DNA from 4 places in the Klebsiella sp. genome. Region 1 is predicted to be linked to each of the others. Evidence: predicted binding sites of a transcription regulator. Region 1 holds the regulator's gene; each other region holds the start of a gene.
The links. Region 1 encodes CRP, which controls carbon source genes, mostly activating them, when cyclic AMP is high. Its sites were predicted from a motif close to ATGTGANNNNNNTCACAT; they were not measured.
Positions count from the first base shown of each region.

Region 1 (8,003 bases):
GATGCCTTCCAAAGCTCTGCCGAAAGCACCGTTTCCAGGTAATTCACCAACCAGAAGAATTCTGCTTTCGTATTAATAATGGTCAATACCGGCACCTTCATCGGCACTTTTGTGCCTTCATCCAGCGATTTAATGTGCAGCGGCAGATAGCCCAGACGATGTAGGTCGCGAATATGATCCACCGGGACCGTATCGCGACCAAGATAACCATCCATGACCTGCTTATATTCGTTCACCACTTCATCTTCCGGACGAGCAAAAAATGCCTCGTTGAACTGATCAACAAGGAACCACTGCAAAAAACCCTGCAGACCGAAAAACACTAGCTTGCCATCTGCCAACGGCGACTGGAAAAAACGATCGCTGCGCGGAGTGAAGTTAGAATAGACCCGCGTTGTACCCTGAGGATATTGCGCACGGTGAGAAACTTTGTAGCCATCAATAGCCAGAATAGGGTTAATTTTCATGATAATTTCTCCCTTAAACGCAGTAGATCGCGTCAATGTCGATAAGTTCGAGCTGCGGATGTGCCAGCGTTGGAGCAGCCAAAGAAGTGGTGGTATAGATGGCATCAACGCCGTTGTTCAGCAGATGTTCAACGCCTTTTGAAAAAATGCCGTGCGTCACATACAAGCTGACGCTGCGGGCACCAGCATCGCGCAACACCTGCGCCGAACCGATAAAGGTGCCGCCAGCGTCGCATAAATCGTCAACAATCAGCAGATCCCTGCCCCTGACATCACCCGCAACCAGTGCAAAGCCTGTCAGGTTGCCGCTTGCCACATCACGCTTTTTGCTCAGAATGGCGTACTCCGAGACGCCTGTTGCTCTGGCTACGGCATCAATTTTCTTCAGCGCCCCCGCATCTGGCGCCACCAGCATTAGCGTCTTTTGCTGAAACCGATGGCATAGAGTCGTACTCTGCAACAGGCACCTCTCCTGTGGAATCGCCACAAAGTTATCTATTGCCGCCGCCGCAGCGTCGCTGTGCGGATCAAGCACTTTCACCTTATCGAACTTCAGCGTGTTGAGTTGAGTAGCGAAGACTCTCAGCGCAAAACTGTCACCAGCAACCATATGTCGGTCCTGACGCGCCCACGGTAGCCAGGGTAATTCGAGATGGCTGACCAGCACATCGGTCTGGTGACGGACCGCGTCCACCAGTTGCGCAAGCAACATAAAGTCGTTCATATCCTGCATCGCCACAGCGCGAATGCACATCAGGCTGGCAGAGGATGGCAACGGATTAGTCACCTTCAGCCAGACAGCGCCATCAGGAAAAACACCGTTGGCGATAATGTAAGTCTGGTTATCCAGGGTTAACGTCAATTTCATACTCATCACTCTCCCCCTCAATTATGTCCCGTCGACACAATTAATAATGTCCCTAAGACACATATTAAGCAAGCATAAAAATGCATTATTTCCATGAAAAGGTAATTTACTGATAAATAATAATAAAAAACGCAGCCTTGCTGCTCAGTGTCGGGCTGGTACACTGATGGCGTTCCAAATCATCGCGAGTAGCCTATGAACACCGAAGCCGACTATCTGAATCAATATGATGCCAGCCGCTTTCCCTCCCCTCTGGTGACGGTGGATAGCGTGTTATTCACGCTCCATCAACAAGAGCTGTGCGTCCTGCTGGTAGAGCGGGCAAACCACCCGCAGAAAGGGTATTGGGGATTGCCCGGCGGCTTTATTGATATGGCGCGCGATGACTCCACCCGCGCCACCGCGATGCGTAAGCTCACTGAGAAAACCGGGGTTTCCCCTTCATGGTTGGAACAGCTGGACACTTTTTCCGGGCCCGATCGCGACCCGCGCGGCTGGAGCCTGACGGTCACCTGGTTTGCCCTGATTGCCTGGGCAGACTGCGAACCACATATCGCCAGCGTCAGCGATGCCCGTTGGGTGCCAATTGCCAGGCTTGTCGACTATTCCCTGGCGTTCGATCACCAGAAAATCATCACCGCCGCCTTGCATCGCTTAAGGCAAAAAACCATGTATTCTTTACTGCCCGTATACTGCTTGCCGGAGACCTTCACCCATGGCCAACTACAGGAAGCGACGGAGGTAATCCTCGGTCAGTCCATACAACGTAAAAGCCTGATTCGCCGTTTTGAAGCGTCAGGGATGTTTGAAGAGACAGGTGAAAGCATGGCGACAGGCACAAGAAAGGCCCGCCTGTGGCGGCGAAAACCTGGGGTGGATATTCATCTTTTCTCACGCAATCTGCTTACCGATTAGCCACAAGACCACATATTGGCTAACCTGCACACTTCATGCGCGGTATAGTATGTATAAAGATTATTAATTGCTCTGGTGCTATGGTTGATATCACTCCCACAGAAATGACGCCCCCCGAAGACGACTCGCAGCAGTTTCACCCGATGCGCGGCGTTGGCAATCGTCATTTGCAAACCATGTTGCCGCGGCTAATCCGTCGCAAACTACGTTTCACTCCACACTGGCAGCGCCTTGAATTACCGGATGGCGACTTTGTCGATCTGGCGTGGAGCGAAGAACCATCTCAGGCTCGTCATAAACCGCGATTGGTGGTGTTTCATGGTCTTGAGGGCAGTCTGCACAGCCCTTATGCTCACGGACTCGTCCACGCGGCCATGCAGCGCGGCTGGCTGGGTGTGGTGATGCATTTTCGCGGCTGTAGCGGCGAACCCAACCGAAATAACCGTATCTACCATTCAGGCGAAACGGAAGACGGCTCCTGGTTTTTACGTTGGCTTCAGCGCGAATACGGCGACGTGCCAACTGCAGCGGTGGGTTACTCGCTCGGGGGCAATATGCTGGGCTGCCTGTTGGCGAAAGAAGGTGACGATGTTCCTGTCGATGCTGCCGTTATCGTCTCAGCGCCGTTTATGCTGGAAGCCTGTAGTTCTCATATGGATAAGGGGTTTTCCCGCGTTTATCAGCGTTATCTGCTCAATCTGCTGAAGGCGAATGCCGCGCGTAAGCTGAAAGCTTATCCGGGCTCTTTGCCGGTTGATTTACGCCAGCTAAAAGGTATGCGCCGCATCCGCGAATTTGACGATAGCATCACCGCCAGGATCCACGGTTTTGCCGATGCGCTAGACTACTATCGCCAGTGTAGTGCGATGCCGCGCTTAAGCGACATCACTAAACCAACGCTGATTATTCATGCGAAGGACGATCCTTTTATGGATCACCACTCCATCCCGCCACAAGAACAGCTACCAGCAAATGTCGAGTATCAACTTACAGAACATGGCGGCCATGTTGGTTTTGTCGGTGGTACGCTGCGTAAGCCGGAAATGTGGTTAGAACAGCGAATCCCGGATTGGCTAACTCGCTGGTTAGGAGGGCAAATATGATTATTCCCTGGCAGGATCTCGATCCCGAAACGCTGGATAACCTGATTGAAAGTTTTGTATTACGCGAAGGCACCGATTATGGTGAACATGAACGTTCTCTGGCGGATAAAGTCGCCGATGTCAAACAACAGCTGAAAAGCGGAGAAGCCGCGCTGGTGTGGTCAGAGCTGCACGAGACGGTCAATATTATGCCCCGCAAGCAGTTTCACGGCTAAGGCGGCATCACACTATCGTTTACCCTGGGAGTTGTTATGTCTGCCAAACATCCGGTGATTGCCGTCACGGGCTCTAGCGGCGCGGGAACCACGACCACCAGCCTCGCCTTTCGCAAAATCTTCGCCCAGCTAAATCTCCACGCCGCCGAAGTGGAAGGCGATAGCTTTCACCGCTACACCCGCCCGGAAATGGACATGGCGATCCGCAAAGCGCGAGATCAGGGCAAACACATCAGCTACTTCGGTCCCGAGGCTAACGATTTCGGCCTGCTGGAGCAGACTTTCAGAGAATACGGGCTGAACGGTACAGGTCAGTCACGCAAGTATTTACACACCTATGATGAAGCCGTGCCGTGGAATCAGGTTCCTGGCACCTTCACTCCCTGGCAGTCTCTGCCCGAACCCACTGACGTGCTGTTTTATGAAGGCCTGCACGGCGGAGTTGTCACGCCCCAGCACAACGTCGCTGACCATGTTGACCTGCTGGTCGGGGTTGTGCCGATCGTTAACCTGGAGTGGATCCAGAAGCTTATCCGCGATACCAGCGAACGCGGCCACTCTCGTGAAGCGGTGATGGATTCCGTCGTTCGCTCGATGGAAGATTACATCAACTTCATCACCCCGCAGTTTTCACGCACTCACCTCAACTTCCAGCGCGTACCTACGGTGGATACGTCCAATCCATTTGCAGCCAAAGCAATCCCATCGCTGGATGAAAGCTTTGTCGTTATCCATTTTCGCAACTTACAGAATATCGATTTCCCCTGGCTACTGGCGATGCTTCAGGGCTCGTTTATCTCGCATATGAACACGCTAGTGGTACCGGGAGGGAAAATGGGGCTGGCCATGGAGCTTATCATGGCACCATTGGTCGAGCGGCTAATGGAAGGCAGGAAAATCAACTAACAAAAAACCCCGGTAGCGCAGCGCATGCCGGGGCGACGAGTTCGCGCAGTTCGGCTTATCCCTCGATCACTTCATAAGAGTGAGTTATGTTTACTGCTTTCTCCAGCATCAGCGCCACCGAGCAATATTTTTCCGCCGATAGGTCAACTGCGCGAGAAACGGCAGCATCTTTCAGCTCCTTACCAGTCACGATAAAATGCAGATTAATATGGGTAAACAGACGCGGTGCTTCCTCGCGACGCTCAGAAGTCAGCTTAACTTCGCAGTTAGTGACGTTATGGCGCCCCTTCTGCAGGATAGAAACCACGTCAATTGCACTGCATCCGCCCGCCGCCATCAGTACCATTTCCATCGGGCTTGGCGCTTTATCCCCGGAATTACCGTCCATCAGAATCTGGTGACCAGAAGCCGACTCACCAATGAAGGTTAACCCTTCAACCCATTTCACTCGCGCTTGCATAAATTTAACTCCAGGGCTGTAATTTTCCTGACAGATTACGCGCACATAACAATTCTCGCAACGGAAGGCGACCTAGGTCATGCTGAAGCGAGACACCAGGAGACACGCGGCGAAAGCTATGCTAAAACAATCGGGATGCTACAGTAATACATTGATGTACTGCATGTATGCAGAGGAGTTCACATTACAGGCTGCAGAAAATTTTCAGCCAGATTCCCAGGTATAGGGATTTAATACGATTGCATGCCCGGATGCCGTGTAGTGTCGGCGCCCGGAGATAGCTTATAACAGAGGATAACCGCGCATGGTGCTTGGCAAACCGCAAACAGACCCTACCCTTGAATGGTTCTTGTCTCATTGCCACATTCATAAGTACCCCTCAAAAAGCACGCTGATCCACCAGGGTGAGAAAGCAGAAACGTTGTACTACATCGTTAAAGGCTCCGTGGCTGTACTCATCAAGGATGAAGAAGGTAAAGAGATGATCCTCTCTTACCTCAACCAGGGCGATTTCATCGGTGAATTAGGCCTGTTTGAAGAAGGTCAGGAACGTAGTGCATGGGTACGTGCGAAAACCGCATGTGAAGTGGCCGAAATCTCCTACAAAAAATTCCGTCAGCTAATCCAGGTTAACCCGGACATCCTGATGCGTCTCTCTTCGCAAATGGCACGTCGCCTGCAGGTTACGTCAGAGAAAGTCGGTAACCTCGCCTTCCTTGACGTTACCGGCCGTATCGCTCAGACGCTGCTGAACCTGGCAAAACAGCCTGATGCGATGACCCACCCGGACGGCATGCAAATTAAAATTACCCGTCAGGAAATCGGTCAGATCGTTGGATGCTCCCGCGAAACCGTTGGCCGTATCCTGAAAATGCTGGAAGATCAAAACCTGATCTCCGCGCACGGCAAAACTATCGTCGTCTACGGTACCCGTTAAGTCGGCAAAACGGCGTATTGCATGGCAATACGCCGTTTTTGTTTCCCCCTCATGTGGCGCAGGCTGATTTACCACCCGGAAGTCAACTACGCACTGCGGCAAACGCTGGTGTTGTGTCTGCCGGTCGCAGTTGGACTTATTCTCGGACATTTACAGCAGGGCTTACTTTTTTCCCTGGTACCAGCCTGTTGCAACATTGCCGGTCTGGACACACCACATAAGCGCTTCTTTAAACGCCTGATTATTGGCGGCTGCCTGTTTGCTGGCTGTAGCCTGATTGTCCAGCTCCTGCTGCAACGCGAGATCCCTCTACCGCTTATTCTCACTGGCCTGGCGCTCATCCTCGGCGTTACTGCCGAAATCAGTTCACTGCACGCAAGACTCCTCCCCGCCTCGCTTATCGCAGCGATTTTTACACTAAGTCTCGCGGGCAACATGCCAATCTGGGAACCACTGCTAATCTACGCGCTCGGCACATTATGGTATGGCGTCTTTAACTGGTTCTGGTTTTGGCTATGGCGCGAACAACCGCTGCGCGAGTCGCTGAGCCTGCTCTACCGCGAACTGGCTAACTATTGCGAGGCCAAATACAGCCTGCTGACCCAGCATACGGACCCGGCCACCTCGCTGCCGCCGCTACTTAACCGCCAGCAGAAAGTGGTTGATCTGATTACCCAGTGTTACCAGCAGATGCATATGCTGGCGGCCAATCAACGCAACGACCACAAACGTCTGTTGCGCGCTTTTCAGGTGGGGTTGGATTTACAGGAGCATATCTCCGTTAGCCTGCATCAGCCGGAAGAAGTGCAGAAACTGGTGGAACGCAGTCACGCAGAAGCAGTGATTCGCTGGAATGCGCAAACCGTTGCCGCCCGCCTGCGTGAGTTGGCGGACGATCTTCTCTACCATCGTTACCCACAGCGCTTTCAGATGGATAAACAGATCGGCGCGCTGGAAAAAATTGCCTGGCAACATCCGGATAACCCGGTCGGCCAGTTCTGCGCCTGGCACTTCAGCCGTATAGCCCGGGTTCTGCGTACCCAGCGTCCTCTGTACACGCGTAACTTGATGGCGGATAAAACCCGACGTTTACCCCTGCTGCCAGCGCTGAGAAGCTACCTGTCGTTTAAATCTCCGGCGTTACGCAACGCCGCGCGCATCAGCGTAATGCTGAGCGCCGCCAGCCTGATGGGCAGCGCATTGCATCTGCCGAAACCCTACTGGATCCTGATGACGGTGCTTTTCGTGACGCAAAACGGCTACGGCGCGACGCGAGTGCGCATTGTTCACCGGGCGGCTGGAACGATTGCCGGACTGGTTATCGCCGGGCTGACGCTACACTTCCACGTGCCTGAAGGCTATACGCTGACCGCCATGCTCTTCATCACGCTGCTAAGCTACCTGATTATTCGTAAGAACTACGGCTGGGCAATGGTTGGTTTTACCGTCACGGCGGTTTATACCCTTCAATTACTCACGCTAAACGGTGAGCAGTTTATCATCGCCAGATTAATCGACACGCTTATTGGCTGTCTGATCGCTTTTGGTGGGATGGTTTGGCTATGGCCGCAGTGGCAAAGCGGTCTGCTACGCAAAAATGCCCACGACGCGCTGGAAGCCGATCAGGAAGCGATCCGGCTCATTCTTAGCGACGACCATCAGGCTCCGGCGCTGGCCTATCAGCGAATGCGCGTTAATCAGGCGCACAATGCGCTGTTTAACTCACTCAATCAGGCGATGCAGGAACCGGGCTTTAATTCGCACTATCTGGAGGATATGAAGCTGTGGGTAACCCATAGCCAGTTCATTGTTGAACACATCAATGCGATGACCACCCTGGCGCGCGAGCACAATATGCTGACGCCGGATCTGGCTCAGCGTTATCTGGAGTCCTGTGAGATTGCGCTACAGCGCTGTCAGCAACGGCTGGATTCAGATGGTCCGGGGAGCGCTGGGGATGTGAATATTATGGAGGCCCAGGATGCGGAAGTCCCTCGCGGCCCGCTCAGCACCATGGAACAGCATCTGCAGCGCATTCTGGGTCACCTGAACACCATGCACACCATTTCGTCGGTGGCATGGCGTCAGCGTCCGCATCATGGCATCTGGCTACGCACCACTAAGCGCTAAGC
Region 1 covers NZ_JAPUEW010000079.1:14,223-22,225, forward strand. Annotated here, with positions in the region: gene QVF11_RS23355 (nicotinate phosphoribosyltransferase) at 1-467, opposite strand, end outside; gene prs (ribose-phosphate diphosphokinase) at 481-1,341, opposite strand; gene QVF11_RS23365 (NUDIX domain-containing protein) at 1,531-2,250, shown strand; gene QVF11_RS23370 (hydrolase) at 2,355-3,353, shown strand; gene QVF11_RS23375 (YheU family protein) at 3,350-3,568, shown strand; gene QVF11_RS23380 (phosphoribulokinase) at 3,605-4,474, shown strand; gene QVF11_RS23385 (OsmC family protein) at 4,530-4,934, opposite strand; gene crp (cAMP-activated global transcriptional regulator CRP) at 5,239-5,871, shown strand; gene QVF11_RS23395 (YccS/YhfK family putative transporter) at 5,923-8,001, shown strand; gene argD (bifunctional acetylornithine/succinyldiaminopimelate transaminase) at 7,991-8,003, opposite strand, start outside.

Region 2 (8,003 bases), on a different contig from region 1:
ACGCCGGGTGAGGTGATTCTCGAGGTGCGCAATTTGACCTCGCTACGCCAGCCGTCAATCCGTGATATCTCTTTCGACCTGCACAAAGGCGAAATTTTGGGTATCGCCGGGTTGGTCGGCGCTAAGCGTACCGATATCGTTGAGACTTTATTTGGTATTCGCGAAAAAGCCAGCGGCACCATTAAACTGCATGGCAAGAAAATTAATAACCATAGCGCCAATGAAGCGATTAACCATGGTTTTGCGTTGGTTACCGAAGAACGGCGTTCAACGGGAATTTACGCCTATTTGGATATCGGTTTTAACTCGCTGATCTCCAATATTAAAAAATATAAAAATAAGGTCGGACTACTGGATAACTCACGCATGAAAAGCGATACCCAATGGGTTATTGACTCGATGCGCGTGAAAACCCCGGGGCAGCATACGCAAATTGGTTCGTTGTCCGGTGGTAACCAACAAAAGGTGATTATCGGTCGCTGGCTATTAACTCAGCCGGAAATTCTGATGCTCGATGAGCCGACGCGCGGAATTGATGTTGGGGCGAAGTTCGAGATTTATCAGCTGATCGCTGAGCTGGCAAAAAAAGAAAAAGGGATCATTATTATTTCCTCCGAGATGCCGGAGTTGCTGGGTATTACTGACCGTATTCTGGTAATGAGCAATGGTCTTGTTGCCGGAATTGTTGAGACTAAAACCACTACGCAAAACGAAATTCTCCGTCTTGCGTCGTTGCATCTTTAAGATCAGGGGCTTCCCATGAGTGCGTTAAATAAAAAGAGTTTTCTCACCTATCTGAAAGATGGCGGGATTTATGTGGTTCTTTTAGTGTTACTGGCTATTATTATTTTCCAGGATCCGACTTTCTTAAGTCTGCTGAACTTAAGTAATATTCTGACTCAGTCTTCGGTGCGTATAATTATTGCCCTCGGCGTTGCCGGGCTTATTGTGACCCAGGGGACAGACCTTTCCGCAGGGCGTCAGGTTGGGCTGGCGGCGGTTATCGCCGCCACGATGCTGCAGGCGGTGGACAATGCTAATAAAGTGTTCCCGGAAATGGCCACCATGCCGATTCCGCTGGTTATCCTGCTGGTCTGCGCGATTGGTGCAGTGATTGGTCTTATCAACGGCATTATTATTGCGTATCTGAACGTAACGCCGTTTATCACTACCCTCGGCACGATGATCATCGTTTACGGTATCAACTCGCTGTATTACGACTTCGTTGGCGCGTCGCCGATTTCTGGTTTTGATAGCCACTTCTCACAGTTTGCCCAGGGATTCGTCGCGTTAGGGACCTTCCGCCTGTCGTATATCACCTTCTATGCGCTGATTGCCGTTTTCTTCGTGTGGATCCTGTGGAACAAGACCCGCTTTGGTAAAAACATCTTCGCTATCGGCGGCAACCCGGAAGCAGCGAAAGTTTCCGGTGTTAACGTCGCCCTGAACCTGCTGATGATTTATGCTCTGTCCGGTGTGTTCTACGCATTCGGCGGATTACTGGAGGCTGGACGCATCGGCTCGGCGACCAACAACCTCGGCTTTATGTACGAACTGGACGCGATTGCGGCCTGCGTGGTGGGCGGTGTTTCGTTCAGCGGCGGTGTCGGCACCGTATTCGGCGTGGTGACCGGGGTTATCATCTTCACCGTCATCAACTACGGTCTGACCTATATCGGCGTCAACCCATACTGGCAGTACATTATTAAAGGGGCGATTATTATCTTCGCAGTGGCGCTGGATTCACTGAAGTACGCGCGGAAGAAATAAGTTCGTGGCCTGATGAAAGCTGCCTTTGGGCAGCTTTTTTACTTTTCGCGGGTCTGGACCACGAAAGATGATATTGTTTTGAAAGTAGCTATTGGTTTTTTTATCTCAGAAATGCATTAATATTTTGTCAAAATGTAAACATATGTTTATATATTTTTCCTCAGGCTAGGGATATTATGCTCGGATGTTTTATTGATGATGGAAAGGATCTCATAAATGTTAAAGAAAGTGATAGCCGCAGTAGGCTTGGGAAGCCTCATATTATTAAGCGGTTGTGCGAAAGAATCATCCCGCTCTCTTGAAGTCGCTAAAGTTGCTACCTGGAATACCCCCTACCATGGCGCTCGCAGCCCAATTTCTGTCGGTAAATTTGATAACCGTTCCAACTATATGAACGGTATATTCTCCGATGGGGTTGACCGTTTGGGCAATCAGTCAAAAACTATTCTCATAACACATTTGCAACAAACCGGCCGGTTCAATGTTCTGGACCGTAGCAACATGGCCGAGTTACAGAATGAAGCCAGTATCAAGGGAACCAGCCAGACGCTGAAAGGCGCTGACTATGTGGTTACCGGCGATGTTACTGAGTTTGGGCGAAAAGAAGTCGGCGATCATCAGCTGTTTGGTATTCTGGGAAGAGGAAAGAGCCAAATCGCTTATGCCAAAGTGAACCTGAATATTGTGAATGTTCAGACTTCCGAAGTTGTTTTTTCATCCCAGGGGGCAGGGGAGTTTGAGCTTTCTAACCGTGAAGTGATTGGATTTGGCGGTACTGCGAGCTATGACTCGACCCTCAATGGAAAAGTGTTGGATCTCGCGATTCGCGAAGCCGTGAATAACCTGGTTGCGGGTATTGAAAGCGGTGCGTGGACGCCGGCAAAATAACGGCTCTGATTGCGATATTTCCCGTTTTTACACGGTGAGATATCGCTGTAAGCAATAATATGGATGTTAAAAATGAATATGATTCGCTCTGTTTTTATATTGCTTGTAGTAACCATATTGAATGGCTGCGCCAGCGGACCAAAGCCACTCTATAGCTGGAATGAATACCAACCTGTGGTTTATGAATATTACGCTCTGGATATGGGACCACAAGAGCAAATTGAGATATTAAAAAAAGACATTGAGAAAGCGCGCGCGAAGGCCCTTCCTGTACCTCCAGGGCTACATGCTCATCTTGGGATGTTATATATCAATACAGGCCATCCGGAACTGGCGAAGACAGAATTTGAACAGGAGAAACGGCTGTTTCCTGAATCCACCCAGTTTATGGATTTTCTGTTGAAGAAAATGCAGGGAGGCAAAGTATGAAAAAATTATATGTTTTGTGCGCAGGTCTATTGTTGTCCCTGTTGCTGAGCGGCTGTGCACCTAAAAAATCCTATGACTACACGGCATTCAGGCAAAGTAAGCCGAAGAGTATTCTGGTGCTGTTGCCGAAAAACGAATCACCAGACGTCAAAGCAGGCTATGGCGTGCTTTCTCAGGTTACGTTGCCGCTTGCTGAGTCTGGATATTATGTTTTTCCTGTTGCTGTGGTAGAGAACACCTTTAAACAAAACGGGGTTGTAAATGGCGAGGAAATGCATAGTGTCAGCCACCAAAAGCTTAGAGAGATATTTGGTGCCGATGCGGTGCTTTATCTTAAGGTAACGGAATATGGAACTTCGTACCAGGTTATCAATAGTGATACGCGAGTCTCCGTTTCTGGAGAGCTTGTGGATCTTCGTACCGGAAAATTGCTATGGAATGGTAGTGCGGTGGCTTCTAGCACCGAAAATGATGGCAGCGGAGGTTCGATTTTAGGCCTGCTTATTCAGGCAGCGGTTGACCAGATAGTGAATACAATGACTGACAGAAGCTATAAGATTGCAAGCATTGCTGACACGCGCCTACTCACCCCACGGGCACCAGATGGTATCCTGTACGGTCCTCGCTCGCCAAAATACGGTAAAGATTTGCAATAGAGGCTTTCTATAAATGACCGATGTGCTTTTCAGCATCGGTCATTGTTATTGCTTATTGAGAGTCGATATTTCATCGGATAGCAACATCACTTCTCTTTTTTCTGCAATTCCAGCAGCTGCTGCGGCGTGACCGCCGGATACGACTGAACGCCATCCGGGACTTCTTGCTGGGCGGGGATAGGGATCAGCGGGCCTAAAAAGCGCGGTTCGCGTTTAAAAAGATAGAGGTCCGCCAGCGCGCCGAAGCGAGCGCCGAACTCGCGCAGTCGCACGCTCCACATATCTTTCGGTGACGGCACCGCATAGCACTGCGCCTGAATCCCCATATGCAGGGCGATAAACAGCGCCCGCTCGCAGTGGAAACGCTGGGTAATAATAATAAAGTCGTTAGTGTCGAACACCTTACGGGTGCGCACAATCGAATCGAGCGTGCGGAAACCGGCGTAATCCAGCACGATATCCGCCGGATCGACGCCTGCTTTAATCAAATCGCGGCGCATGGTCATCGGCTCGTTATAGCTCTGCAACGCATTATCGCCGCTCAGCAGCAGATAGTTCACCTTGCCGCTGTTGTAGGCGTTCAGCGCGCCCTGAATCCGGTAGCGATAATATTGATTGATGACGCCGGTGCGGTAGTACTTGGCGGTGCCCAACACTACGCCAACCTGGCGATAGGGCAGGTCTTGTAGCTCATCGTAGATATAGGGAGATGTCTTCCAGCTCATCCAGCGGTCGAGGCCCAGCACGGTTAACAGCAGCAAGCCGAACAGGACTAACAGGCTGTATAACACACGCTTTAACATGGACTTGGCTCAATAGTGAACGAGGGAGCCTTCAGGCTACTTTACCCGCCGGGCAAGCGCAAGAAACCGTCGTTTAATTGCGGGGATTTTCAACAATGCGGGCCGTTTGGCCCGCAGTCTGTGATTAGCCTAACAGTACGCGATCGATATTATGGCAGCCCAGCGCTTTCAGCGTCGCTACGGTCGCATCCCATTGAATCAGTGTCGCGTCGGCCTTCTCGGCGAGAATAGCGCGCTGGATATCCGGGTAATCGTAGCCGTTGAGGCTCAGCAGATTGAGTGCGCCCTGTAACGGCGGCAGAGTCGGGTTAAAGGCCGCATTTTCGGCATAACTGCCGGTGAAAATAGTCCCGTCTTTCAACTCCAGCGCCACGCCGGATGGGGCCTTGCTGTAAGGCATATGGCAGCGGTTAGCCGCCTGAATCGCCGCCTGAGTCAGCGCGTCGCCGCTGAGCGGGAAGCCGTGATCTTGCTCATCCATCAACAGGGTTTTGATTTCCAGATCTTTCGGTCCGAAAGCGTCTGGCAGATAGTGCTGGAGCGAATGCGCCTCGCGACCCGGCAAATGAATACGCAGCGCCAGTCCGCTGTTTAGTTCGTTCATAAACTGACGGCAGTGACCGCAAGGGGTGTAGTTGACGGTAATCGCTTGCAGAGACTTTTCACCGCGCAGCCAGGCATGGCTAATGGCGCTCTGCTCGGCATGCACGGTCTGCTGCATGGTGGCACCGAGAAACTCCATGTTACCGCCGAAATACCAGGTTCCACTGACGCCTCGAGCCACCGCACCAACGTTAAAGTGAGAAAGGTCAGCGCGGGCGCAGGCCGCCGCCAACGGTAGCAGAGCAAAGGCCAGCGCGTCTTCATCCAGACCCGTTGCGCTTTGCAACGCTGCAACTTGCCCGGCGTTGAGCATCGCTGGAAAATGCGGGTCGGCCAGCATCGGGGCGATGGCCGCTTGCAGATCCGCCGCCAGTTGGGGAAGAACAGCTTGAAAACGTGGGTGCATAGCGTTGCCTCATAACAATGTAATGGAAATCTAGTGTACGGGTGGTTACAACCTGTATATGTGATAAACATCTCATTGTTTGTGCAACTTATTCATGTTGCATTGTAAAATGCGATTTGAATCACAACTATCCGACTATCGCCAAAATTATCGGAAACAAAAACGGTGCAATCAGCGAGGTGATAATCCCGCAAAGTACCAGCGCCAGCGAGCTGAACGCCCCTTCCTGATAGTCGAGCTCTGCACAGCGAGCGGTCCCTAATGCGTGGGATGCGGTACCCATCGACAGCCCGCGGGAGGCTTTGGTGTGGATACGCATCAGGTTCAGTAGGGTATGACCGAACACCGCCCCGAGAATACCGACGAAAATAACGCACACGGCGCTGATCGCCGGAATACCGCCAATGCTGCTGCTCACCGCCATGGCAATCGGCGTGGTGACCGATTTTGGCAAAATAGAAGCGGCAATCTGCGGAGTCGCACCCATCAGCAATGCAACGGTGGTGCCGGTGACCATCGCCACCACGCTACCAATAAAGCAGATGGTAATGATGGACTTCCAGCGGGCGCGGATCTGGTGCAGTTGCTCATACAAAGGAAAGGCGAGTGCAACTACCGCCGGTTGCAGCAGGTCGTTAAGAATTTTGCTGCCGAGGAAATAGCGCTCGTAGGAGATACCGGTTATCAGCAGAAAAGGAATCAGTACTACCATCGCCACCAGCAGCGGGTTGAGCAGCGGAAATTTAAACCGCGCCGCCAGCTTGCGGGCGAGGAAAAAGACCGCTAGCGTGAGCGGCAACGACCACCAGATTTCATGGATCATTTATCACGTCCTTTTTGCCCGACCACTTTGCGCTCTCCGTGAACCAGGTGCGAGCTCCAGCTGACCACCAAAAAGACCACCAGCGTGCTTATTGCACAGGAGACCACTACCGGGCCGAACTGCGCGCGTAGTAAATCCCAATATTGCATAACGCCTACGCCGATGGGCACAAACAGCAATGCCATATAGCGGATCAGAACATTGCAGCCGGGGTTAACCCACTGCGCGGGCATGATTTGCAACGCCAGTAAAAAGAACAAAATCAACATGCCAATAATGCTGCCAGGGATCGTTATCGGCAGAAGGGAGGAGATAAAAATACCGGCATATAAACAAGCATATATCAGCACGAAAGCGCGCAGATACTGCCAGACAATAATCAGTGATTGACTCATGGTAATAACCCTTGATGAACCATATTCATCATACAATTAAACCCAAAAATGTGCTACCGATCACATCATGAATTCTACGCATACCTGCGATAGAGATCTGGAACACTTGATCATACTGATTTCAGGGCGACGGCTGCAGGGATAGATAATGAAGAAAGCGGTTAAGTGCAAGTGATGGCGCTTCACTTTTTCGCCAGAACACGCCAACGCTACCTTTTTGTTCAATGCGCGGCAAATTAAGAATCACCAACTGGTGCTGCGCGGCGTAGCGCTGGGCCAGGCGCAATGAAAGAATCGATACCATATCGCTGCTTTGTAGCAGGTTGCTGGTGACGTTCATCGATGCTGATTCGATAGTGTTTTCCGGCAGCATTACGCCATTATCCACCAGCGCATTATCAATGCTCAGGCGAATCGGCGTACCGGTTGGCCAGACAATCCAGCGCCAGTGGGCGAGGTCGGCCCAGCTTAAGCGCAGTTTTTCTGCCAGCGGGTGGTCGGGACGGGCGACGAAGCACACCGGCTCGGTGTAGAGCACCCGGTAGCTCAGCGGCAGTTCCAGCGCTCGCCCGCCGACCCGGCCCACCACAACATCGACCACGCCGGCGAGCAGATCGTTGAGCAGCGGCGTCATCACTTTCTCTTCGATATTAAGATGTAGAGTCGGCATCTCTTTGAGCAGTTCGAGGATTGCCTGCGAGACGCAGTCGGTCGCCACCGGCGAACAGCCGATCATCAGGCTGCCAACCTGTCCACCCTGTTTAAAACGCTCAATTTCATACTGCGACCGCGACATATCGTTAATTAACCGCTGAGCATGCTGAAGTAATAGTTTTCCGCCTTCCGTCGTGCGCAGGCCCTTGCTATGTCGTTCAAACAGAGTGATGCCAACTTCGTCTTCAAACTGGCTTAGCCATTTGGAAAGGGCGGGCTGAGTGATGTTCATCATTTTAGCCACTTGCGTGAGGTTGCCCTGCTCCCCCAGCGCGACCAGCATCTGTAGATGGTGCCGCTTCAATTTCTGCGTCCAGTCTGCCATTGGCGATAACCTCCAGGTTATGTCTATGCCCGAAATACCATTGTACATTTCATTGCTTGAGTTACAAAATCGCAACATAAAAGAAATAAATACAACATCTACCCCTACCTGCACTGAGGCATAACGATGACTCAACGACTTGAATTGCAAACGCTATTGAATGCCGTACCGGTCGGAGCCCGCCAATGGCG
Region 2 covers NZ_JAPUEW010000005.1:6,146-14,148, reverse strand. Annotated here, with positions in the region: gene mglA (galactose/methyl galactoside ABC transporter ATP-binding protein MglA) at 1-744, shown strand, start outside; gene mglC (galactose/methyl galactoside ABC transporter permease MglC) at 760-1,770, shown strand; gene QVF11_RS00915 (CsgG/HfaB family protein) at 1,987-2,658, shown strand; gene QVF11_RS00910 (DUF4810 domain-containing protein) at 2,731-3,087, shown strand; gene QVF11_RS00905 (DUF799 domain-containing protein) at 3,084-3,743, shown strand; gene sanA (outer membrane permeability protein SanA) at 3,830-4,546, opposite strand; gene cdd (cytidine deaminase) at 4,671-5,555, opposite strand; gene QVF11_RS00890 (CidB/LrgB family autolysis modulator) at 5,683-6,378, opposite strand; gene QVF11_RS00885 (CidA/LrgA family protein) at 6,375-6,773, opposite strand; gene QVF11_RS00880 (LysR family transcriptional regulator) at 6,895-7,812, opposite strand; gene mhbT (3-hydroxybenzoate transporter MhbT) at 7,939-8,003, shown strand, end outside.
Region 2: cdd (cytidine deaminase) is a predicted target of CRP. The motif match lies at 5,614-5,631, and genes of this name have one in related genera.

Region 3 (8,003 bases), on a different contig from region 1:
CATTGCTGCCGCCATCACAGGTTGTTAATCCACCGTGCTCTAGCGCGCAAAGCTCAATGGCGGTGCGGAAAGGTACAAAGGTTTGCAGCATGTCAGTGAGAGCCGCTTTTCGCAGGTAGTTCTGGTAAGCAGGAATGCCGATAGCGCTGAGGATTGCGATGATCCCAATGACCACCATCAGTTCAATAAGGGTAAAGCCACGTTGTTTATCCATAAGTTGCTCCTTGTTGTTTTCGGGAGCACTTTGCCGGGCTTTAATCTGCTGTGCGAGTCGCTGATCGCGCCTAAGGAAGCAAGGTTCCAGGCTTTTTTTGCTGGTTGCAGTGAGGGATTATCGGTGTGCGAGTCGGCTCGCAAAAAAAAGAGCCCCGGTGCAGGATATCAACCGGGGCAGGACAGTTAGCGGAAACGCATTGAGAGATCGAGCGCGCGCACGTGCTTGGTTAGTGCACCTACGGAGATGTAATCGACACCGGTTTCGGCAAATTCACGGATGGTATCGAAGGTAACGTTGCCGGAAACTTCCAGCGCCGCCTGACCATTGGTGCGCTTCACTGCTTCACGCATCAGATCGGTGGTGAAGTTGTCGAGCATAATGATGTCAGCGCCCGCTTTCAGTGCTTCTTCAAGCTCTTCAAGGGTTTCGACTTCGACTTCGACCGGAACATCAGGGTGCAGCCAGAACGCTTTTTCTACCGCCTGGCGTACCGATCCAGAGGCGATAATGTGGTTCTCTTTGATCAGGAAGGCGTCAGATAGACCCAGACGGTGGTTCGCTCCGCCTCCGCACAGAACTGCATACTTCAGCGCCGTGCGCAGACCGGGCAACGTCTTACGCGTATCGAGAAGTTGGGTTTTGGTTCCAGCAAGCAGGTCGACATAGCGGTGGACTTCGCTTGCCACCCCGGATAATGTCTGCACGAAATTGAGCGCAGTGCGCTCGCCAGTTAACAGAACACGGGAGGGGCCATCCAGTTCAAACAGCGGCTGATCAGCCTTAACCGCGTCGCCATCGGCAACATGCCAGGTGAGGTTGACGTCATCACCAGCGAGCTGAATAAAGACCTCTTCTACCCAGCGTTTACCGCAGAATACGCCGTCTTCACGAGTGATCACCACTGCGTGCGAGCGTGCGTCTTGCGGCAACAATTGTGCGCTAATGTCGTTATTAGCATCCACTTCACCGCCCAGATCCTCCCGCAGGGATTGGGCGACGGCGTCAGTAATATCATGATTAACACGTTCCAGCAGCGCGTCACGGCGGCGGTCGGGATTGTAGCGACGAGGCGACATGATAAAGCTCCAGATAGATAGGATTCAGAAGTGTGAAACATGCTAACCTGAACCACGTTTCTGTACCACATCCACTTCACCCTTCTGGCGGCTTCACCGTGGGTCTCAAGTTAGTTTTGTGATGAGTGATAGTGCGTATAACAGCAGGCATTCTTTGGGCCCCGGGCGCCGCGAATGCATAGGTTAGTAAAAGGAGACTCAACATGCAGTTGAACGGGGGATGGCTGGTAGATGCGCGTCGGGTTCCTTCGCCGCACCACGATAGCCGCCCGGATAATGAAACGCCTTCTTTGCTGGTGGTGCACAATATCAGTCTGCCGCCCGGCGAATTTGGTGGTCCATGGATTGATGCCCTGTTCAGCGGTACGCTCGCTCCCGATGCTCATCCTTTCTTTGCTGAGATAGCCCATCTTCGCGTTTCGGCGCATTGTCTGATTCGCCGGGACGGTGAAATCGTGCAGTATGTGCCTTTCGATAAGCGCGCGTGGCACGCGGGTGTTTCCAGCTACCACGGACGCGAGCGCTGTAATGATTTTTCAATAGGCATTGAGCTGGAAGGGACCGACACACAGGCCTATACCGAGGCGCAATATCAGCAACTGGTGGCTATTACCCGGCAGCTTATTTCGCTCTACCCGGCCATTGCAGACCATATCACCGGCCACAGCGATATTGCACCCGTGCGTAAAACGGATCCCGGCCCGGCTTTTGACTGGGCAAAATTTCGCGGTTTGTTAACCTCGTCGTCAGATAAGGAGATGCCATGACGTTGTTTACCACGCTGTTAGTGCTTATTGCCGAGCGTTTGTTCAAGCTGGGCGAGCACTGGCAGCTTGATCACCGGCTGGAAGTGTTGTTTCGCCGGGTGAAGCATTATTCACTCTTTGGCACCGTACTGATGACGGCTGCAGCGGTAGCGGTGGTCTTTATTATTCAGCGCTTGCTACAAGGGCAGCTATTTAACGTTCCGCTGCTGGTGTTCTGGATTTTGCTCGGCCTGCTGTGCATTGGCGCTGGGAAAGTCCGCTTGCATTACCATGCGTATCTGAAAGCCGCTGCCCGTGATGATAGCCGCGCCTGCGACGCCATGGCCAGTGAGCTTACCCTTATCCACGGCGTGCCGCCGGGTTGCGATCAGCGTGAATATCTCAGCGAGCTGCAAAACGCACTGTTGTGGATTAACTATCGCTATTATCTTGCCCCGCTGTTTTGGTTCGTTGTTGGTGGACCGTGGGGGCCGTTAACGCTAATCGCTTATTGTGTGCTGCGTGCCTGGCAAACCTGGCTGGCGCGTTATCAGACGCCACATCATCGTTTACAGTCGGGAATCGACGGTATCCTGCACGTAGTGGACTGGGTGCCGGTACGCCTGGTTGGCGTGGTTTATGCTCTGGTAGGGCACGGAGAAAAAGCTTTACCGGCCTGGTTTGCTTCGCTAGGCGATCGCCACTCTTCGCAATATCAAGTATTAACCCGTCTGGCGCAGTATTCGCTGGCTCGCGAGCCCCACGTCGATAAAGTGGCTACGCCGAAAGCGGCGGTTTCCATGGCGAAGAAAACGTCGCTGGTGGTAGTGGTGATTATGGCGCTGCTGACGATTTACGGGACGTTGATTTAACCGCCTGCCCGTTAAGGGCAGGCGTTGCTCTTAATATGTATCTGCTGCCGGGATGCCAAAATCAGGCATCCCATTTTCTTGCCAGCGAACCAATTTCAGACGGGTATGACGATTCGGATCGTACAGCGGATCGCCTTCGATTTCGGTGTAGTTGCGCGCGTGGTACACCAGCACATCTTCTCCCTCCGGCGTTTGTGTAAAGCTGTTGTGTCCCGGCCCATACTGACGATTTTCGTAGCTGGTGCGGAACACCGGCTGCGGTGCTTTATGCCAGTTTTCCGGCTGGAGCGGATCGGCGTTGACATCTATCCACAGTAAGCCCATGCAATAGTTTTCATCGGTAGCGCTGGCGGAGTAGCTGACGAACAGTTTGTCATCGTGGAACAGCGCCGCCGGACCCTCGTTGACCAGAAAGCCGCGGCACTCCCAGTCAAACTCCGGCTTACTCAGCATCACTGGTTTTCCTTTTAGCGTCCACGGGTTTTCAAGTTCAGCCAGATACAGGTTGGTGTTGCCCGCAATATCCGGGTCTTTTTGCGCCCACAGGTACCACTGCTTGCCCTGATGGTGGAAGGTGGTGGCATCCAGTGCAAAGGTATCAAACGGCGTTTTTACCTGGCCCTTTTCCTGCCATTTGCCGGTTAGCGGGTCGCTATCCGCGCATTCCAGAGCGAACATGCGATGCTGGAACATGCCCAATTCATCGAGATCGTGCGTGTGGCTGGCGGCAAAGTAGATGTACCATTTGCCTTCTATTTCATGTAGTTCTGGGGCCCAAATCAGCTGACTCATTGGGCCGCTCTCCGGCTTGCGCCAGACCACCACCGGCTGCGCGTCGCGCAGGCCTTCAAGGGTTGCAGAGCGGCGGATTTCCAGTCGGTCATACTCCGGAACCGAGGCAATAAAATAGTAGCAATCCTGATGGCGCAGAATAAACGGATCTGCGCGTTGTTCAATAAACGGATTTGGCCAGTTTTTCATCAAGCTTTCCTTACGTGTTCACTAGTTTTGTGATCCTGGAACTCATTTAGTTCGCTGTAGTTGATGCGGCGTTTCTCCAGGTCAGACTGAATTTGACGCATGAATTCGCGGTTTACCTTCAGCATACGCACGACCCCTGCGGTAATCAGATAGCCGACGCCGGGGATGACGCTGAATAACAGTACGATTCCGTTAATCGCCGAGGCGCTTTGCTGTTTCGCTCCGGCATCGTAGCCGTACCAGGAAAGCAGGAAGCCAACCATCGCCCCGGCAATTGCCAGTCCGACCTTCAGGAAGAACAGGTTGCCGGAGAAGCTGATGCCGGTAATGCGTTTGCCAGTTTTCCACTCGCCGTAGTCGTCTACGTCGGCCATCAGCGACCAGTGCAGCGGCGATGGAATTTGATGCAGAATATTCAGCAGGAAGTAGAGCACCATAATCATCATGGTGGCATGGGGATCGAAGAAGTAGAACGCGCAGGAGAAAATGGCCAGAACGATGTTGGTCCAGAAAAATACCTGCAGTTTGCACCAACGGTCGGTCAGTACTTTTGCCAGCATGCTGCCAATCATCATTCCCACCACGCCGAGGCTGATAAACAGCGTCGCGAAGTGGGTGCTTTGCTGCATAACCCAGGTGACGTAATACATGGTGGCGGCCATGCGGATAAAGCCCGGACAGACGTTGCACAGGGTTAGCAGCAGGATACGTACCCACTGATCGTTCTTCCAGACGTCTTTCAGATCTTTTTTCAGTTCGTCGTTAGTCTGCACCGCCGGGCGTACGCGTTCACGAACGGTAGCGAAGCAAAACAGGAACATGCACATACCTATAAAGGCGAGCACCGTCATCGCCATCTGGTAGCCTTTGGCTTTATCTTCGCCGCCGAACCAATCCGCCATTGGCAGCAGCGTCAGAGAGAGCAGCAGGGTGGCGATACCGACCATGACAAAACGATAGGACTGGCAGGCCACGCGTTCCTGCGGGTCATTAGTAATCACGCTACCCAATGAGCAGTAAGGAATGTTGATTGCGGTATAGGTCAGCGAGAGCAGGAAGTAGGTGACGAAAGCATAGATAACTTTGCTGTTGTAGGTCCATTCGGGGGTGGTAAACATCAGCACGCTGAACAGCGCGTACGGGAAGGCAATCCACAGTAGCCATGGACGAAAACGGCCATATTTACTGCGAGTACGGTCAGCCATTGCGCCCATAATCGGGTCGGTCACGGCATCGATAACGCGTACGGAAAGCAGCAGAACGCCGACCAGGGCCGGTGTGAGCCCGAAGATGTCCGTATAAAAATAGTTAACAAACAGCATGATGGCGCCGAAGATGATGTTACATCCGGCATCGCCCATCCCGTAGCCAATTTTTTCTTTAACTGAAAGCTTATTGCCATTCATGGTGGAGATCTCCCCGTTGCGGTATGGAGAGAATTATTAGCTGGATAATGGATAAATACGTTGCAGGAAAAGGTCAACGATATGGACAAATAGGTTGTTGCGAGGAAAGTGTGAAGCAGATAACAATGCTCTGTGCCCGCAAAATGGCGGCGGGCACAGATTTTTGAGATGTATGATTATGCTTTTATCGCGCTGGCCGTTTTTTGCTTAAACAGATAGCCGACGCCGAGAACGGCAATCCATACCGGAATCAGATAGACGGAAATCGCCATGCCTGGGGTAATCAGCATGATAACCAGCACCCCAACCATAAACAGCAGGCAGATCCAGTTTCCTAGCGGGTAGAACAGCGCCGGGAAGCGAGTAACGACCCCCTGCTGCTGCTTAGCACGACGGAATTTGATGTGTGCCAGGCTAATCATCGCCCAGTTGATCACCAGCGCAGAAACGACCAGCGCCATCAGCAGACCAAACGCGGATTCCGGTGCGAAGTAGTTAATCAGGACGCACAGTGCGGTCACTACCGCGGAAACCAGGATGGTGTTAACCGGTACGCCGCGTTTATCGACGTTCATTAGCGCTTTTGGTGCGTTCCCCTGCTGTGCCAGGCCGAACAGCATCCGGCTGTTGCAGTAAACACAGCTGTTGTAAACAGAAAGCGCCGCAGTCAGTACCACGACATTCAGCGCGTTGGCCACAAAAGTATCGCCCAGTTCGTGGAAGATCAGGACGAACGGGCTGGTGTCAGCGGTCACGCGGCTCCACGGCAGCAGGGAGAGCAGAACGGCCAGCGAGCCCACATAGAAAATCAGGATACGGTAGATAACCTGGTTGGTGGCTTTAGGAATGCTTTGCTCCGGATTATCGGCTTCTGCTGCCGTAATACCGACCAGCTCCAGACCGCCAAAGGAGAACATAATAATCGCCATCATCATCACCAGCCCGGTGAAGCCGTGCGGCAGGAATCCACCCTGCTCCCACAGGTTGCGTACGGTGGCCTGCGGGCCGCCGTTGCCGCTGAACAGCAGCCAACCGCCGAACAGGATCATCGCCACGACGGCGACGACTTTGATGATTGCGAACCAGAACTCCATCTCGCCAAACACTTTGACGTTGGTCAGGTTGATGGCATTGATGGCAACGAAGAAGATGGCTGCAGAAACCCAGGTCGGGATTTCAGGCCACCAGAACTGGACGTATTTCCCTACGGCAGTGAGCTCTGCCATGGCCACCAGAACGTAAAGAACCCAGTAGTTCCAGCCGGAAGCGAAGCCTGCGAAGCCGCCCCAGTATTTGTAGGCGAAATGGCTAAATGAACCTGCTACAGGCTCTTCTACCACCATCTCACCCAACTGACGCATGATCAGAAAGGCGATGAAACCGGCAATTGCGTAGCCCAGAATAATACCTGGGCCTGCGTTTTGGATGACGGATGCACTACCCAGAAATAAACCGGTACCGATAGCGCCTCCCAGCGCAATAAGCTGAATATGGCGGTTTTTAAGGCCGCGCTTTAGCCGATCGCCATGCTGTTGACCTTCCATCATGAAACCTCGTGTGTGGTTATGGTTATTATGTTTGTACGCGTCATCCTTCAGGTGACTTCTTCACTGTCTGTCCCTGCCTGATAGCATAGTCAGCGAAATTTCAGCGAGCCTGCGCCCGTTTTACCCTGAGTGATACGACGCACATATTGTTGTGTTTGTGTAATTATGAAATTCCGTTTCTGTACTGATTTCTTTACGCAAGGCGGGATGGTAATTCATTAAAAGGCCTTTCGTATCATGGAGAATAGTGATAAGCGGAAGTGAATGCACCTGCTTTATGAAGGGATGATGACGAAGCGAGCAAAAAGAAACCATTTGTAAATCATGCCAGCATACCCACTACCTACCTCTTATTTTCTTTATATTCACACCAAATGAATTTTTATTCACTTGGTGGTGAGGTGAATCGGTTCAGATAGCGTATTTTTTCGTTTCGATTACGTTAACGCTACCTCATTGTGGGTAAACATAACATTTGTGCAAAGTTACATTTTTGAAATGTTATTTCTGTATGTTTGTTAAAACATGCTGGGTTTACTGATTTCAATCAAAACCTGTATGGACAGAAGGTGAATACTTTGTTACTTTAGCGCTACGAACTATGAATTGGTAAGACCAATTGACTCCGGGCTAATGGCAGAGACAGGGAATATGGCCTACAGCAAGATCCGCCAACCAAAACTATCCGATGTGATAGAGCAGCAGCTGGAGTTTTTGATCCTTGAGGGGACGTTGCGCCCCGGTGAAAAGCTCCCGCCTGAACGCGAACTGGCAAAACAGTTCGACGTTTCCCGCCCCTCGCTGCGTGAGGCGATTCAACGCCTCGAAGCCAAGGGGTTGTTGCTTCGTCGCCAGGGAGGTGGAACGTTTGTACAAAGCCGCCTGTGGCAGAGCTTCAGCGACCCGCTGGTAGAGCTCCTGTCCGACCACCCTGAATCCCAATTTGATCTGCTGGAAACCCGCCACGCGCTTGAAGGCATTGCGGCTTATTACGCAGCGCTGCGCAGCAACGATGAAGATCGCGAACGCATTCGCGAACTGCATCAGGCCATTGAGCGGGCTCAGCAGTCCGGCGATCTTGACGCCGAATCCGATGCCGTCGTCCAGTATCAAATAGCCGTCACCGAAGCGGCGCACAATGTGGTGCTGCTCCATCTA
Region 3 covers NZ_JAPUEW010000011.1:394-8,396, reverse strand. Annotated here, with positions in the region: gene ppdD (prepilin peptidase-dependent pilin) at 1-214, opposite strand, end outside; gene nadC (carboxylating nicotinate-nucleotide diphosphorylase) at 400-1,293, opposite strand; gene ampD (1,6-anhydro-N-acetylmuramyl-L-alanine amidase AmpD) at 1,497-2,060, shown strand; gene ampE (beta-lactamase regulator AmpE) at 2,057-2,911, shown strand; gene QVF11_RS04345 (glycoside hydrolase family 43 protein) at 2,942-3,892, opposite strand; gene QVF11_RS04340 (glycoside-pentoside-hexuronide (GPH):cation symporter) at 3,892-5,298, opposite strand; gene aroP (aromatic amino acid transporter AroP) at 5,475-6,845, opposite strand; gene pdhR (pyruvate dehydrogenase complex transcriptional repressor PdhR) at 7,497-8,003, shown strand, end outside.
Region 3: QVF11_RS04340 (glycoside-pentoside-hexuronide (GPH):cation symporter) is a predicted target of CRP. The motif match lies at 5,407-5,424, and genes of this name have one in related genera.

Region 4 (8,003 bases), on a different contig from region 1:
ATGGGTTCAGTGTATATCTTCGCGCCCATTGCTATCGCCGCCTGTACCAGCCTCGGCCTCAACCCGACCGCTGCCGCCATCGCGGTAGTCATTTCGGGCTGGAACGGCGGCTATATGCCAATTGACGGTATGCCGGCGATGATACTGGGAATGGGAAAATATAAGCTGCCGGAGTTCTGGATATTCTCCGTGCCGATGTACTTAATTCGTATTCTGGCATTGTGCATCGGCGCTATCGTGATATTTCCGATGTAATTATCAAATAAGAGCAGTTGTCGTATGACCCGCTAGTGGCTCTGGTTTTTCGTTGAGTACGCAGCACACTTTTGCCCGTACCCCCTACGGACACGGGATCGGCATAATTTTTTGCCGATCCCACATTATTTCCATTATCCGTATTCGCTTATACCCTAAATAATTCGAGGTGCAGGACAAGGCACTCGTGCCTTGAACAGCGCTTGCGACGGCCCGTCAGGGCCAGGCACATGGATGTGCCGAGTAATCCGCAGCCAACACATCTGCAGCTTGAAGTATGACGGATATATTTAGCGCAGCGCTATCGTACCGATTAAATAGGTTGTCGCCTGGCCGCCAATCAGCACCCGGTCGCCCTGCCACTGGCAGCGTAGATCGCCACCGCGAGCGGATACTTGCCGCGCCTGCATCTCCGTTTTACCGAGCTTCTCGCCCCAATACGGGATCAACATGCTATGGGTCGAGCCGGTCACCGGGTCTTCCCACAGCGACTCTCCCGGGCAAAAGAAACGGCTGACAAAATCATACTCATCATCTGCTGCGCTAATACAAATCATTTTCCCCAGGCGCTGAAGCTGGTGCATATCCGGCTGTACCGCTTCTACCTGCTGACGATCGCGTAAGATCACCAGGTAATCGCGAGCCACGCGTACTTCCTGCACTTCGCTTAGCCCCAGACCGGCAAGCAGGTCCGCTGGTGGCTGTTCGACGACCGTCGTCGCCCATGCCGGAAAATCCAGCGTCAGCCAGTCGCCGCTGCGCGTCACGCGGAGCTCGCCAACAAAACGGGTACTAAAGACAATCGTTGATGACGGATGGTCGAGGTACTCAAAGATGACGTGCGAAGCCGCCAGCGTCGCGTGACCGCAAAGGTTGATTTCATACTGGGTGGTAAACCAACGCAGCTCATATCCTTCATCAGTACGGACAAAAAACGCGGTTTCCGACTGATTGTGCTGCTGCGCCATTTTCAACAACGTTTCGTCCGGCAACCATTCGGTGAGCGGGCAAACTGCCGCCGCATTGCCGCCAAAGTTATGGTCACTGAACGCATCGACCAGATAAAAGTTAATTTCCTGCATTATTCTGCCCTTTCATTTTTTTTACTTATCGATAACATGACATAAATGCAGTAAATGCACACGTTCTATAGAGAAATTAATCTGTTAGCGCCTTTTACCCGACCAAAACAAAAATGAGACGCACGTCACAAAATGATTGTATTTTCAGCAGCAATCGTTTTAAGATCGTGCCACTTCTTTCCTCTTAGTAACCAGCCCTGAACTTATGATTACAGACACGGTTTCACGCAAGGTCGCGTGGCTTCGCGTAGTCACGCTTGCGATTGCGGCATTTATCTTTAATACCACCGAATTTGCGCCCGTGGGCCTGCTGTCGGATATCGCCGACAGTTTTGGCATGGAAACGGCACAGGTTGGGATCATGCTGACCATCTACGCCTGGGTCGTCGGCCTGATGTCGCTGCCCTTTATGCTGTTGACCAGCAAGATGGAGCGCCGTCGTCTGCTGGTTGGCCTGTTTATTCTGTTTATTGCCAGCCACGTGCTGTCGTTTCTGGCATGGAACTTTAACGTTCTGGTCATCAGCCGTATCGGCATCGCATTCGCCCATGCAGTGTTCTGGTCAATCACCTCGGCGCTGGCTATTCGTATGGCTCCCGCAGGCAAACGCGCTCAGGCTTTGAGCCTGATTGCCACTGGTACCGCGCTGGCGATGGTCTTTGGTATCCCGATTGGGCGCATCGTCGGGCAATACTTTGGCTGGCGTACTACCTTCCTGGTCATTGGTGTGGGCGCGCTGATAACCATGGCTTGCCTGATTAAACTGCTGCCAAAACTGCCGAGCGAGCATTCTGGTTCGTTAAAAAGCCTGCCGGTATTGTTCCGTCGCCCGGCGCTGCTCAGCATTTATTTACTGACGGTGATTGTGGTGACCGCGCACTACACCGCCTACAGCTATATTGAACCGTTTATTCAGACGGTCGCCGGTTTAAGCGGTAACTTTGCCACCGTGCTGCTGCTGACCCTGGGCGGCGCGGGCATTGTCGGCAGTATCCTGTTTGGTAAGCTCGGCAACCGCCATGCATCCGGCTTGATTAACGCCGCAATTGGCCTGCTGCTGGCGTGTCTGCTCCTGCTGTTGCCCGCATCGCATAACGCCAATCACCTGATGCTGCTCAGCGTCTTCTGGGGCGTGGCAATCATGATTATCGGCCTTGGAATGCAGGTGAAAGTGCTGGCGCTGGCACCGGATGCCACCGACGTGGCAATGTCGCTGTTCTCGGGGATCTTTAATATCGGGATCGGCGCGGGCGCGCTGGTCGGCAGCCAGGTCAGTACCCATCTGTCGATGGCGTCGATTGGTTACGTCGGCGCTATCCCAGCCCTCGTGGCGCTGGTGTGGGCGGTGATGATTTTCCGCCGCTGGCCGGTCTCACTGGAAGATCAGCAGCCACATCACTCCTGATAGCGCAGATTAAAAAAAGCCTGCCGATTGGAAGATCGGCAGGCTTTTTTATGTTTCCATTCTGTCCATGCAAAAAACAATCAGGCGTGATAAGTGGAGACAATCTCCAGCACACCATTGATAATAAACTGCACGCCCATACAGACCAACAGGAAGCCCATCAGGCGGGAGATAGCCTCGATGCCGCCCTTACCCACCAGACGCATAATCGCCCCGGAGCTGCGCAGGCAGCCCCACAGGATGAGTCCGACCAGCGCAAACGTCACCGGCGGAGCCACCATCACCACCCAATCAGGAAAGTTAGCGCCGTGCTTTACCGTCGACGCAGAGCTGATAATCATCGCAATGGTCCCCGGACCTGCGGTACTTGGCATCGCCAGCGGGACAAAAGCAATATTGGCCGTCGGTTCGTCTTCCAGCTCTTCTGATTTCAGTTTGGCTTCCATCGAATGATGCGCTTTCTGCTGCGGGAACAGCATGCGGAAACCGATAAAGGCGACGATCAGCCCCCCGGCAATACGCAGCCCAGGAATCGATATACCGAAGGTGTTCATCACCACCTGTCCGGCATACCATGCAACCATCAGAATAGCGAACACGTAGACTGAAGCCATCAGCGATTGACGGTTACGCTCGGCATTGTTCATATTCCCGGCAAGGCCAAGGAATAGCGCCACGGTGGTCAGCGGGTTTGCCAGCGGAAGGATCACGACCAGCCCCAGGCCTATCGCTTTAAAGAGATCCATCATAGAAAATTAAGGTCCTGTAAGTGTTGGATTATCAAAAAATGACGCGCTCTGAGTATATCGTTTGCCGTCAGGTTGTTGCCAGTTTCCAGCAGAACGCATTCGTCATTCAGTAAAATCATAAGACAGCAATGTGAAATAGAGTGACCTGAGTCACAACGATTCGTTTTAGCAAATCGTGGCATCGGCCAATCAATCAGTTTGACTTATATTTGCCTAGGCAATAATATCCCCAGCAACTAAATCATTGCCTGGGCAACCATTGTGAAAAGTACGAGCGACCTGTTTAACGAAATGATCCCTCTTGGCCGCTTGATCCAAATGGTTAACCAGCAGAAAGATCGCCTGCTCAACGACTACCTCTCACCGATGGATATTACGTCCACCCAGTTTCGGGTGCTCTGTTCCATTCGTTGCGAAGTGTGTATTACCCCCGTTGAGCTGAAAACCGTGCTCTCGGTCGACCCAGGCGCAATGACGCGCATGCTCGACCGTCTGGTCTGTAAAGGCTGGATTGAACGGTTACCCAACCCCACTGACAAACGCGGCGTACTGGTGCAGCTAACAGCAGACGGCGCAGCCCTTTGTGAGCATTGTCATCAGGTTGTGGGTCAGAAATTGCACCAGGAACTAACAAAAAATCTGTCGGCGGATGAAGTGGTCACTCTTGAGTATTTGCTCAAAAAAGTTCTGCCGTAATAAGAAGAGGTAAGATGATGTCCAGACGCAATAACGACGCCATCACTATCCATAGTATTTTGTCGTGGATTGAGGATAACCTGGAATCGCCCCTGTCGCTGGAGAAGGTTTCAGAGCGCTCAGGTTACTCCAAGTGGCACCTGCAAAGAATGTTTAAGAAAGAGACTGGTCACTCGCTGGGCCAGTATATTCGCAGCCGTAAGCTGACTGAAATTGCGCAGAAGCTCAAGCAAAGCAACGAGCCGATTCTATATCTGGCCGAGCGTTATGGCTTTGAATCGCAGCAAACGCTGACGCGGACTTTCAAAAACTATTTCGATGTGCCGCCGCACCAGTATCGCATTACCAACGTACCGGGCGAGTCACGCTACCTGCTCCCACTAAATAACTGTTGTTAACCGCCTGCAAAAAGACGTATTGAGGAAATCATGAAATTATTCGCTTCCGCCGCCATCGTGCTATTGGCACTGGTCTCCAGCCAGAGTTTCGCGGAGCAAACCACCACTCCGGTTCGTCACAACAATCGGGATGCGATGATTATTCCTTCCGAACATAATGATTCGCCGTTTGATTTCAATCACATGGCTTCTGGCAGTGATAAATCAGATGAATTAGGCGTGCCGTATTACAACCAGCAAGGCCTGTAAAATCCCTTTTAGCCCCGGCAACGGGGCTTTTTTTTTATCCTCGCGCCATGCCCGGACGCACGATCCGCAGGCCAAATACGTTGATATACAGCCCGGCCATAATTAGCACCGCACCCAGCAGTTGCAGGTGGTTTAGCGTTTCGCCAAGCAGCAGCGCGGCGCTGGCCATCCCGATCACTGGCACCAGCAGCGACAGCGGCGCCACGCGCCAGGTTTCATAGCGTCCGAGTAGCGAACCCCAGACCCCATAGCCAACAATGGTGGCGATAAACGCCAGATACAGCAGCGATAGGATCGTCAGCAGATCGATGTGCAGCAGACTTGCCGCCATCACCTGAGGGCCGTCGAGGAGCCACGATGCCAGCATAAACGGCAGCACCGGGATCAGCGCGCTCCACACCACCAGCGACATAATCGGCGGTCTGCTCTCGTGCGACATGATTTTCTTGTTGAAAATATTGCCGCAGGCCCAGCTCAGCGCCGCCGCCAGCGTCAGCATAAAACCCACCAACGGCACATGCTGGCCGCCAAGACTGGCTTCCACCAGCACCAGCACACCAAAAATCGCCAGTGCGATCCCCGCTACCTGTTTGCCCTGCAACCGTTCACCGAAGACAAATGCCCCGAGAATAATGGTGAAGAAAGCCTGAGCTTGCAGCACCAGCGATGCCAGCCCGGCAGGCATGCCGAGATTAATAGCGCAAAACAGGAAGGCAAACTGACCGAAGCTTATCGTCAGGCCATAGCCCAGCAGCAGGCGCAGCGGAATTTTCGGCCGGGCGACAAACAGCAAGGCAGGGAACGCCACCAATAAAAAACGCAGTCCGGCCAGCATCAGCGGCGGCATGTTATGCAGCCCCATCTTAATCACCACGAAATTCAGCCCCCATACCACGACCACCAGCAATGCCAGCAGCCCGTCTTTACGCGTCATACCCTGCCTCGGTTGTTATTGGAATTTTGTGAACAAAATCAACATACCGAATAATTCACCCGACGCATAGATCATTATTTTCGGTAGGGCATTTGTCTTCTTTTCATCACCGATGGGAACTATACAAGCCTCAGTTAGCGTGCTATTTGTGATCGGGACAACAAAAATAACATCACATCAGGCAAGGAAAAAATGATACCGACACTCAGGCGCTCAACTGCGGCGCTGCTGGCTTCGTCGTTGCTGTTAACTATTGGTCGTGGCGCAACGTTACCTTTTATGACTATCTACCTCACCCGCCAGTACCAACTGGAGGTAGATAAAATCGGCTATGCGCTGTCAACTGCATTGATCGTCGGCGTGTTGTTCAGTATGGGGTTTGGTATCCTGGCCGATAAGTTCGACAAAAAACGTTATATGACCATCGCCGTACTGGCGTTTATTGGCGGCTTTGTGGCGATCCCATTGGTTAATAGCGTGGCGCTGGTGGTGTTCTTCTTCGCGCTGATTAACTGCGCTTATTCCGTGTTCTCGACCGTGTTAAAAGCCTGGTTCGCCGACGTGCTGTCGCCGGAAAAGAAGGCGCAGATTTTTTCGCTCAACTATACCTTTCTCAATATTGGCTGGACCGTCGGGCCACCCATCGGCACCCTGTTAGTGATGCACAGCATCAATCTGCCGTTCTGGCTGGCGGCGGGCTGCGCGGCGCTGCCGCTGGTATTTATTCAGCTGTTCGTCCAGCGCACCAGCGCCGCGATTGCTGAGGATAATGCGGTCCAGTGGTCGCCTTCGGTGCTGCTGCGCGATCGCGCGCTACTGTGGTTTACGCTCTCCGGCCTGCTGGCGTCATTTGTCGGCGGCTCTTTCGCTTCCTGTATTTCCCAGTATGTGCTGGTGGTAGCGGACAGCGATTTTGCTGAAAAAGTGGTTGCCGTGGTACTGCCGGTCAACGCCGCCGTCGTGGTGGCGCTGCAGTACGCGGTCGGCCGTCGCCTCACCGCGCGTAATATTCGCCCGCTGATGACCTTTGGTACGGTCTGTTTTGTGCTCGGACTGGGCGGTTTTGTTATTTCCGATAATAGCCTGCTGCTGTGGGGCCTCTCTGCCGCCGTCTTTACGCTCGGTGAAGTGATCTACGCGCCGGGTGAATATATGCTGATCGATAACATTGCTCCGCCGGGCATGAAGGCCAGCTACTTTTCCGCCCAGTCGCTGGGCTGGCTGGGAGCGGCTTTTAACCCGATGCTGACCGGGACAATTCTGACCCATCTGCCGCACTGGTCGCTGTTTGCAATATTGATGCTCGCTATTATTGCCGCCTGGCTGATGATTTTCCGCGGCATGAACGTGCGCCCGTGGAACGGAAATGCGGTCGCCAGCGCGTAAACCCAGGCACTGCGCGGCTGTCAGGTTGCTGTCGTGTCTCTGTCGGGTTCCGATCGTGGTGCCCGACAACCTTATAGATAACACTCCGTCTCAGGTTTTCACCCGGAGATAGAAATGATGAACAGCAATAATCAGGTTAAACAATTGCGTTTGCAGCGCGCCTGGTCACAAGAGCAGCTTGCCGAACTTACCGGGCTCAGCGTGCGGACCATTCAGCGTATTGAGAACGGCGATCGTCCAGGTCTGGAAACGCTGAGCGCTCTCGCGGCGGTATTTGAAGTGAACGTCGCCGAGATTAGCGGCGATTCATCTGCAGGGCATGAAGAGTCGCTGGATTTACGTATTGAAGAAGCTAAAGAGCGCGTTGAGCGCGAGAGTCGGTTTTATCGATCGCTGACAGTGGCGGTGGTGGTCTGCGCTCTGCTGGCGGTGTTGAACTGGCTCACCGGTTCCGAGAGTTACTGGTCCGCATGGGTGGCGATTATCTGGGGGGCGCTGCTGGCGGTAAAAGGGTTGCGCTTGTTTGTGTTTGGCGAATGGATTAGGAACTGGCGGCAGGCGCGCTTGCAGCGGCTGTTGCGCAAGTAGCCTTTTGAACGACTCTGCGCGCTTTCCCGGGGGCGGCGCTTAGCGCGCCCTGCCCGGGCTACGGGTCCGTGCGATGTGAAAGTTTGTCGCCCGGACAGATGCGCGGCATCGCCTCCGGGAAATTCGCCCATCCTCTGCGTGCTTGCCCGGGGGCTGTGCTTAGCGCGCCTTGCCCGGACTACAGGTCCGTGCGGTTTGGTATTCGGGAATGGCTAGATGGTGACCATTCCGCGCACGCCTTCGGCTTCCATATCGCTGCCG
Region 4 covers NZ_JAPUEW010000067.1:26,764-34,766, forward strand. Annotated here, with positions in the region: gene QVF11_RS20235 (SLC13 family permease) at 1-255, shown strand, start outside; gene QVF11_RS20240 (PhzF family phenazine biosynthesis protein) at 546-1,337, opposite strand; gene QVF11_RS20245 (sugar transporter) at 1,543-2,742, shown strand; gene QVF11_RS20250 (MarC family NAAT transporter) at 2,823-3,491, opposite strand; gene marR (multiple antibiotic resistance transcriptional regulator MarR) at 3,753-4,187, shown strand; gene marA (MDR efflux pump AcrAB transcriptional activator MarA) at 4,205-4,585, shown strand; gene marB (multiple antibiotic resistance protein MarB) at 4,616-4,834, shown strand; gene eamA (O-acetylserine/cysteine exporter) at 4,869-5,768, opposite strand; gene ydeE (efflux MFS transporter YdeE) at 5,961-7,154, shown strand; gene QVF11_RS20280 (helix-turn-helix domain-containing protein) at 7,272-7,742, shown strand; gene urtE (urea ABC transporter ATP-binding subunit UrtE) at 7,955-8,003, opposite strand, start outside.
Region 4: QVF11_RS20245 (sugar transporter) is a predicted target of CRP. The motif match lies at 1,451-1,468, and genes of this name have one in related genera.